Saccharibacillus brassicae: one gene and its partner. The protein of the gene in region 1 binds, or shares a complex with, the protein of each later gene. Links are inferred from orthologs where the notes say so. Each region holds a gene or a part of one and is shown on either strand. Other genes may lie near its edges.

Region 1 (4,485 bases):
TGCGCGCCGGGCCGCTCAGGCGGTCGTTCGGTCCGAGCTTGCGCAGCGGTTCGCGGCCGACGCGGCTGACATCGTCGTTGAGGTACGGATTGCGGAACCGTTTCTCGATCTTGTCGATGTATTTGGCGTGTTCGCCGGCATCGAAGCCGTGTTCTTTGACCAGCGCCGCGCCGCTCTCTTCCATCGCGCCGCGTACGACCGTGCGGACGGATTCGTCTTCGATCGCTTTGTCGACCGTAGGCAGCCCTTTGAGGTAGCCCAGGTAAGCGGTGATCGCGTGGCCCGTGTTCAGGGTGTACAGCTTGCGCTGCACATAAGCGACGAGCGTATCGGTCAGCTTCATGCCTTCGATCGTCGGCACGCCGCCTTTGAACGCCGGCTCTTCGACGATCCATTCGAAGAACGATTCCACGCCCACGTCGAGCAGGTTGTCGCCTTTGAACGGAGGCACGATCCGGTCGACGGAGCAGTTCGGGAAGCCGACATGCTCGTCCGCGTACGCTTTGGCTTCGTCGGACAAATGCGTGTAGACCTGCTCTTTGAGGTGCGAGCTTGCGCCGACCATGTTCTCGCAGGCGATGATATTCAAGAAGCCGGAGCCGGATTTGGACCGTTCTTCAAGGCCCGCAGCGATGTTGACGGCGATGAATTTGAGCACGTTCGGGCCGACGGCCGTCGTGATGATCTCGGCTTCGGCGATATGTTTGGACATGTCCGGACTGTTCGAGAGGCAGCCGGATACGCCGGTCACCGGAATCTCGCGCTTGTCGAGGTCGAGGATCTGGATCGTATAGCCGTGCTTTTCGTTCAGTTCGTTGATCATGGCTTCGTTGACGTCGGCGAAGACGAGCTCGTACCCGGCTTCGACGAGCAGGGCTCCGATAAAGCCGCGTCCGATATTGCCGGCTCCGAATTGAATCGCTTTTTTGGTCATGGGTGATACCTCCGTGTGGGGGCTTCGAATAGCCGGTCTGTCGCTTCAGTCGGCCTATTCGAACCCGGGATATGGAAAAAGTTCTTCCGGTGAAACTCTCAAACACTTCAAAACACATCAAACCATTTTAAGGCAAAGGAAACGGCAGGACGGTAAAAGCAAAAAAAGAAAGCTTGAATTTGAAATAAACCGGCTATTAAAACCGAAGCCGGCAGAGGGGGCTCTCTGCCGGCTTGCGATTCCAATAAGGACAAAGGCTGACGGTAAGGCACGCAAGCGACAAGAATCGTCCGCTAACCGAAGATTACTCCGGCTGCACGCTCAGCGTGTTGTAAATATCGTTGACGTCTTTGGTCTGCGCCAGGCGGTGTACCGTCGATTCGTCCTCGATCGCTTCGGCGATCTTGGTCAGAATCTTCAGATGCTCGCCGCGCGCTCCGGCAATACCGATTACGAGATAAGCCGTGCCAGCTTCGAATTCGACGCCGTTCGGGTACTGCAGGACGACGATGCCGGAATTGTCGATCTCGTTCTTCGCGGTGCCTACGCCGTGAGGGATCGCGACGCCGTTGCCGATGTAGGTCGAGGCTACGCCTTCGCGTTCGATCATGGCATCCACGTAACCCGGCTTGACGTAACCGGATGCGGAGAGCAGGCGTCCCGCTTCGCGGATCGCTTCTTCTTTGCTGACGCTCGGCAGGCCGAGGCGAATATTTTCTTTGCGCAGGATGTCGGAGTGCACGACTGCGGAACCGGCGCCCGGCGCCGCTTTGTCCAGCGCGTTGTCGATATCCCACTGCGCGTCGGCCGTCGTTGCGGTCGTGTTGCGCTCGGCCGGCGATCCGCCTGCCTGGGAAGCTTTCAGTTCTTCGATCAGGTCGTCATAGACCGGATTGTTGATAAAGTTGTCGATCGAAACGTGATGCGCGTTCGGAGCTTTCGCTTTGGCGCGGTCGGTCAGATTCTGCTGCGTCACGACGATGTCGGCATCTCCGGGGATGTTTTCGATCGCGGTGTTCGTCACGTTGATCGGCAGACCCGCTGCTTTGACTTTTTTGCGGAAAGAAGTGGCGCCCATTGCGCTCGAACCCATGCCAGCGTCGCAGGCGAAGACGATTTTTTCGACTTTACCGTTTACGCGTACCGTTGTGCCTGCACCGGCAGTCGCGGAATTCGTGCTCTTCATCGATTTCGATGCTTCGCGCGCTTTTGCCAAATCTTCGTCGTCTGCTTTGTAGTTGCGCAGGAAGATGGCAGACAACAGGAACGATACAATTGTAGCTGCAGCTACACCTGCAAGTACGGCAAGGTGCCCGCCTTTAGGTGCTACGGCCATCAGGGCAAAGATACTGCCTGGCGCGGCTGCGGATACAAGACCGGCATCGAACAGGCCAAAAGTGAATACGCCAGCCATACCGCCCAGAATAACCGACAGTATCAGGATAGGTCTCATCAGGACGTACGGGAAGTAAATTTCATGGATACCGCCCAGGAAGTGAATGATGACAGCGCCGGGAGCGGAACTTTTAATCGAACCTTTGGCGAATACCCAGTAAGCGAGCAGGACGCCGAGACCCGGACCCGGATTGGACTCGATCAGGAAGAAGACCGATTTGCCGAGGCGTTGGGATTCTTCCAAGCCCAGCGGTGTAAAGATACCGTGGTTGATCGCGTTGTTGAGGAACAGAATTTTGCCGGGCTCAACGAAGATCGAAACGAGCGGCAAAATGCCCCAGTTTACAATCGTTTGTACGCCGGATTCCAGGATGTTGGTGAATGCGCCGACCAGCGGTCCGATACCGTAATAGCCGCCGATGGCAAGAATAGCACCGAAAATACCGAGCGAGAAGTTATTGATCAGCATTTCGAAACCGGCTGGTATCTTGCCCTCCATGAAGCGGTCGAACTGTTTGATCAGCCATCCGGCAAGCGGACCCATAATCATGGCGCCAATAAACATTTTGACGTCGCCGGCACCGACGATCACGCCCATGGTCGCGATAGCGGCGATAACGCCGCCGCGATGATCGGCCATCATTTTACCGCCGCTATAAGCGATCAGGAGCGGAAGCAGATACTGAATCATCGGACCGATCATGGAATTGATGTTTTCGTTCGGGAAGTAACCGGCCGGAATAAACAGTGCAGTCAGAAGGCCCCAGGCGATAAATGCGCCGATGTTCGGCATGACCATCGCGCTCAGGAAACGTCCGAATTTTTGAACGCCCTGTCTGGCTCCGCCCGATTTTGCAGGCGTCGATACGCTGCTCATAATTGTTCAACCTCCAATGTGTATTGTTCGATTTTTCTTGCATACAGTTCGCGCATCATGTCGGCGATCTCGCCGCGGAGCAGTTCCGGCTCGGCCGAAGCGAGCCGGGCGGCGAAGCCGGGCTTGTCGATCAGCGATTTGCTGATCTCCCCGGCCGCCTGGAGGTAGGACTTGCCGCTGCTTTTCGGCGCGAGCAGCAGGAGGGCCGCTTTGAGCGTAATCGGCTTGTCTTCCGATTCGGCGTCGATGCCTGCCGGGAAGCGGAAGATGCCGAGCGTCAGCCGCCCGATCACTTCGGAGCGGCAGTGCAGCAGGATCAGTCCGTCCTGCGACAGCACCGTCTCGCCGAGCCGCTCGCGCTCGTGCAGTTCGCGTTCGAGCACGTCCGCGTCGGCGGCGCTTTCGGTAAAGCGTTCCGCGATGGCGGCGATCAGCTCGCCGACGCTGCGGGAAGCGAAGCCGTCGGCGATATCGACATGCTTCATGAGATCGAGAATGCCATCGAGCGTCCGGCGGTGTTCTTCGAGCGTGCCGACGAGGTCGGCCTGCACGTTATGCCGCGGCTTTTTCTTGACGAACGACCGCTGCTGCTCGTTCACAAAGCGCCGGATGTTCTCGACGTCATGGAACGAGAGCAGAACCGACACGCGGACGACCGGAGTGTCCGTCTCGACGTCCACCGTCGAGACGATGAAGTCGGCTTCGTCGTTCTCGGCCGCTTCCGAAGCGGAAGCGAGGCCAATCAGGTTGAACGACGGAAACTCTTTGCGTACCCGGGCCATCAGCAGCCCGGAAGTACCCATGCCGCTTGCGCAGGCGATCAGCACTTTCGGGGACGGGCGTTCGGCCCGGGCGTATTCGCTCATGGCGCCGATATGCATCGCGATGTAGCCGACTTCGGAATCCGGCACTTCCCGGTCGACGTAATCGGCGAGCAGCCGCGAACATTTGGCCGCGATCGCGAATACGTCTTCGTACTGTTCCCGAATCTGCCGGAGCAGCGGATTGCGGATGTCCAGTCCGAGCCGGAGCCGTTCGACGGCAGGCCCGAGATGGTGGACGAAGCCGGCAAACAACTTGCTGCTGCCTTTGAGTTCGTAGCCGAACTCCGCTTCGGCGGCTTTGAGCATATTGCGTGCAAGCCGGACGAGGTCGAAGCTGACGTAGTCGTAATAATTGTCGCGTTCGCTGTCGGGGCGCGTCTCGGCTCCCTTCAGGTGCATCGTGATGTAGCCGACTTCGTCTTCGGGAATGTCGATGCCGAGCATCTCTTCCAGCC
Region 2 (4,430 bases), 460 kb from region 1 along the record:
ATGTCGTTGATCGCCGCATTTTCGGCGCGGGTCAGCGTCTTCTTGGACTGGAAGTCGGCCGCGCCGGAAGCGCTGAACTTCACTTCGGGGCCGTGGTAGCCCAGAGCGACGACCAGTTTGACCGCGGATACGGCCCACTTGTCGGTCTTGCCCGTAAGCTTGACCGAGTCCAGCAGTTCTTCGGGATACAGGCTGCCCGTCGAATTGTAGATGATCAGAGCCGCTTCCTGGCGGGTAATCGGACGGTCCGGCTGGAACATGCCTTTGTCGTTGCCCGAGATCAGGCCGAACTCGTAGGCGGTCTGGATTGCCGCGGCATACGGATGTCCGACCGTATCTTTCAATTCGGGCTTGCTTTCCGACAGCGGAATGGCCGACGTGCGCATCAGCATGTCCACGTACTCGCCGCGGGTGACGGCTTCGTCCGGTCCGAACGCCATGTTCGGATCGTTCGGATAATAGCCGAGCGATTGCAGGTCGAGAATGTACTTCGCGTACGGATGCGTCGACGCGATATCGTTGAAGCCGGACGGCTTCGCGCCTTTTTGCTCATAACCCATCGGATTCAGGTAAGGTTCCTTGAGGTACGAGACGCTGCCGTCCGCAGCGGTCTTGAACGCTACCAGCATCTTGTTGGCATCCATAAACAGCCCCGGTGCTACCTGGCGCAGCGCGCGCTCGCCGGTCAGCGGGTCGGAGATGACCATGCGTCCGCGCGAACCCGGTCCCACTTTGGAGACGACGCTCTCGACGCGCAGGTCTTTATACAATCCCGCATAGCGCTCAAGCTGCTCCGGCGATTCCGCCGCGAACGCAGGGAAAGTCGCTTCGGCCGCATACTGCGGGAAGAACCGGTAGATAAATGCCGCGTACAGCTGCTCGCGCAGCGCGCCGTTCTGGTTGTAGACGACGAATACGCCGGTATCCTGCTCGGGAATCAGAAACATCAGCGAGCTTGCGCCCGGAACGTCGCCGCCCTTGGTGATGACTTTGCTGCTGCTGCCCGCGCCCGGAAGCTGCGAAGCCGATTCGAACCCGTAGGTCGAGTCCGGCAGCAGCGGATGGATCGCGGAACGGTATTCCGACATGGCCGCTACCGAATCGGCTTTGAGCAGCTGCGCGCCGGAAGCCGTCTTGCCTTCGTTCAAGAAGGCGGTCATGAATTTGGCGATATCGTCGGCCGTCGACAGCATGCCGCCCTGCGGCATGAAGCTTTCGCTGACCGGATAAGGCTTGATCGTCTCTTCGGCCGCATAGCCGGTCGCCGAACGCTTGCGCAGGTCCGCGGTCAGCGTGAAGTCGGTGCTGCCCATGTTGAGCGGCGCGAACACGTTGCGTTCCATATACGTCTCGTACGGCGTGCCGCTCGCCTGCTGCACGATGTATCCGAGCAGCAGGAAAGCGAAGTTGTCGTACATGTAAGCCGTACCCGGCTCGCGCACGACGTCCGGCATATACTTCGCGATATAGTCTTCCATGCTGACGGACTGCCCTTTGGCAGGGTTCAGGTCTTCCTCGCGGGCGTCCTGGATTTTGAAGCCGCTGCGATGCGTGAGCAGATCGGCAACGGTAACCGGTTCGGCGAACGGATTCTCAAAAGTGATGCCGCCGAGATATGTACGAATGTCCGCGTCCAGGCTGAGTTTGCCCTGCTCGACCAACTGCATGACCGCGGCCGCGGTGAACGTTTTCGAGACGGAAGCCATCCGGAAGACGTCTTTTTTCGGATCGACGCGGCGTTTGCTGTCCACGTCGGCGTAGCCGTACCCTTTTTCCGCCAGCACCCGGCCGTTTTTCACGACGACAACCGCCGCTCCGGGAGCCAGTTCCTGTATTTCTTCCAACGCAAAAAACTCGTCCAGAAAAGCGGTGACCGAGGAAGACGTAAGCGCGGTGTCCCGGGCTGCCGCCGATGCGGACGCGGTCGGCGTCTCCGCGGCGTAAGATAGGGTAGGCGGGAGCAGCGTCAGCGCAAGCGCCGAGGCGATCACGGCTTTGGTCCATTTGACCGATGCCGATCTCCAGATATTCGATTTTTTCAATGTTTTTCCCCCTTGTGTCTATTGATAAAATGGGTGCGGCTTCATGAGCCTACATAGCGAGCTCTTCGCACTCATTCTTACCCTTTTGGACTCGGCTGTCAAACACGAAACCGCTATCTTGGGGACAGGAAAAGCAAATATTTTTTCGGCAAACTGGAAGTTGTTGGTTAATATCGATGGCAGGCGAATTTGCGTACGCAAAAACCTCCCGAAAACGTTCGGGAGGTTCGATGGGCGGCGTATCTATGCAAAAATATCGCCTAACGGGAAGCTGGCACAAGAATTATTGGTTTTCCAATTCTTCTTTGCTGACAAGGCTCATTAAAGCGTTTACAGCCTGCTCGGCGTCCGCGCCTTCCGCACTGATGTGAACTTCAGTACCGGAACTGATTGCCAGGCTCATGATGCCCATGATGCTTTTGGCGTTTACTTTTTTGTCTTCCTTCTCTACAAAGATTTCGGAAGAATATTTATTGGCTTCCTGAACGAACAAAGCCGCAGGTCTCGCGTGCAGCCCCGTCTTCAGTCTGACGACTACCGGGTGTTTGGTCATGAGCAATCTTACCCCCTATACGAAATGAAGTTCCTGTCGAAACGCATTATTGTACCCAGTATACCATAACTTCGGTTGCTCACACTAGTCTAAAACCGAGCGCGGCGTTTGCAAACCTTCGCACTCCGCCCTTTTCCACACTGACCGCAAAAAAAAGAGCGGCTCTCAGCCGCCCCGAATCTTCTCCGCCATAATATCGAGCTTGCGCAGCCGGTGATTGACGCCGGATTTGCTGACGTTGCCCTTGAGCAGTTCGCCCACTTCCTTGAGGTTGATCTCGGGATGGGCCAACCGGACTTCCGCCACTTCGCGCAGCTTCTCCGGCAGCCGTTCCAGCCCCATTTCCCTTTGCAGGAAGCGGATATTGTCGATCTGCCGCACGGCGGCGCCGATCGTCTTGTTGAGGTTGGCCGTCTCGCAGTTTACGATCCGGTTGACCGAATTGCGCATGTCGCGCATGATCCGGACGTCCTCGAATTTGAACAGAGCCTGATGGGCTCCGATAATATTCAGCAGTTCAATGATCTTCTCGCCTTCTTTGAGGTAGAAAATGAAGCCTTTCTTCCGTTCGATGCAGCGGGCGTTCAGATGGAATTCGTTCGCCAGGTCGACGAGCGACTGGCAGTGTTCTTCGTACATGGAGGCGATCTCCAGATGGTACGAAGACCCTTCCGGATTGTTGACCGAACCGCCCGCCATGAAGGCGCCGCGCAGGTAGGCACGCTTGCAGCAGTTCTTTTTGACGATATCGGGACTGATGCCGGGCAGGAATTGGAACCCTTCCGACGTGATCTTGAGCGAAGCGAGCAGTTCCTGCACGCCGGCCGGAATCCGGACGATGTACACGTTGTTTTTTTTGAGACGCATTTTTTTGCGCACGAGCAGCTCCGTATGGACGCTGTAATGCTTTTTGATCAAAGAATAGATCCGGCGTGCGATCGCCGCGTTTTCGGTAGAAATGTCCAGAATGACTTTTTTGTTGGAGAGCTGGATCGAGCCGTTCATGCGTATAAGCGCCGACAGCTCCGCTTGTTCGCAGCAGGCGTCCGCCTCCACCATCGTCAATTCTTTTTTGGTCTGAGCCGCAAACGACATGGATTGTTCACCCCTTCCGTATCATCCAGTCTGCCACCAGCCTGTTTATGTGTTCGCTTAATTTATCCGCGTCGTGACGCAGATAAGTGCCGTACTTCACGAAAGTATCGGCAATGACGGTACAGTTCGTGCCCGCGATCTCTTCCAGGTCCAACCGGACCGGCGTCGCGCCTTCTTCCGCGTAGCGAAGCTGCACGTCTTCGGGAATATGCCCGCTGTTGACGAGCACGTAGTCGAACAGATGGCTGCCGACATGGTCGTACACGGCCTGAAGATGGTCGCCCACGCTGAACCCGTCCGTTTCGCCCGGTTGGGTCATGACGTTGCAAATATACATCTTGATCGCGTTGGACGCGACGACCGCTTCGGCCAGCTGCGGCACGAGCAGATTCGGCAGCAGGCTCGTGTAGAGGCTGCCCGGACCGATCAGGATCGCGTCGGCGCGCTGGATCGCCAGCACGGCTTCCGGCAGCGCTTCGACTTCGGCCGGTTCGAGGAAAATCCGCTTGATTCGTCCGCCGTATTCCGGAATGCTCGACTCGCCGGTCACGATCGTGCCGTCTTCCATTTCCGCATGCAAAATGACGCCTTCCTTGGCGGCGGGGTAGACGACTCCGCGGACGGCGAATACCCGCCCGAGCTCGCGCACGGCGGTGACGAAGTCGCCCGAGATGTCCGTCATGGCGGCCAGGATCAGATTGCCCAGGCTGTGCCCCGCAAGACCGCTTCCGGTCTTGAAG

The links. The genes of interacting proteins can lie anywhere in the genome.
Region 2: the proteins of FFV09_RS13130 (region 1) and FFV09_RS11350 are in contact, whole or in part, in an NMR structure (PDB 1J6T), measured with the Escherichia coli proteins. The link is inferred for Saccharibacillus brassicae from one-to-one orthologs.

What each region holds. Positions count from the first base shown.
Region 1 is NZ_CP041217.1:3,161,512-3,165,996, forward strand. What follows is about bases 723-3,722. They hold FFV09_RS13130 (PTS mannitol transporter subunit IICBA), read right to left. Parts: upstream 3,207-3,722; coding sequence 1,239-3,206; downstream 723-1,238. Other genes in these bases: FFV09_RS13125 (mannitol-1-phosphate 5-dehydrogenase), read right to left, coding at 723-934; FFV09_RS13135 (BglG family transcription antiterminator), read right to left, coding at 3,203-3,722. In the rest of the region: more of FFV09_RS13125, read right to left, coding at 1-722; more of FFV09_RS13135, read right to left, coding at 3,723-4,485. UniProt on the Escherichia coli protein: The phosphoenolpyruvate-dependent sugar phosphotransferase system (sugar PTS), a major carbohydrate active transport system, catalyzes the phosphorylation of incoming sugar substrates concomitantly with their translocation across the cell membrane.
Region 2 is NZ_CP041217.1:2,700,323-2,704,752, reverse strand. Bases 961-3,905 are described here. They hold FFV09_RS11350 (HPr family phosphocarrier protein), read right to left. Parts: upstream 2,596-3,905; coding sequence 2,326-2,595; downstream 961-2,325. Other genes in these bases: FFV09_RS11340 (gluconeogenesis factor YvcK family protein), read right to left, coding at 3,698-3,905; whiA (DNA-binding protein WhiA), read right to left, coding at 2,761-3,690; FFV09_RS11355 (serine hydrolase domain-containing protein), read right to left, coding at 961-2,042. In the rest of the region: more of FFV09_RS11355, read right to left, coding at 1-960; more of FFV09_RS11340, read right to left, coding at 3,906-4,430.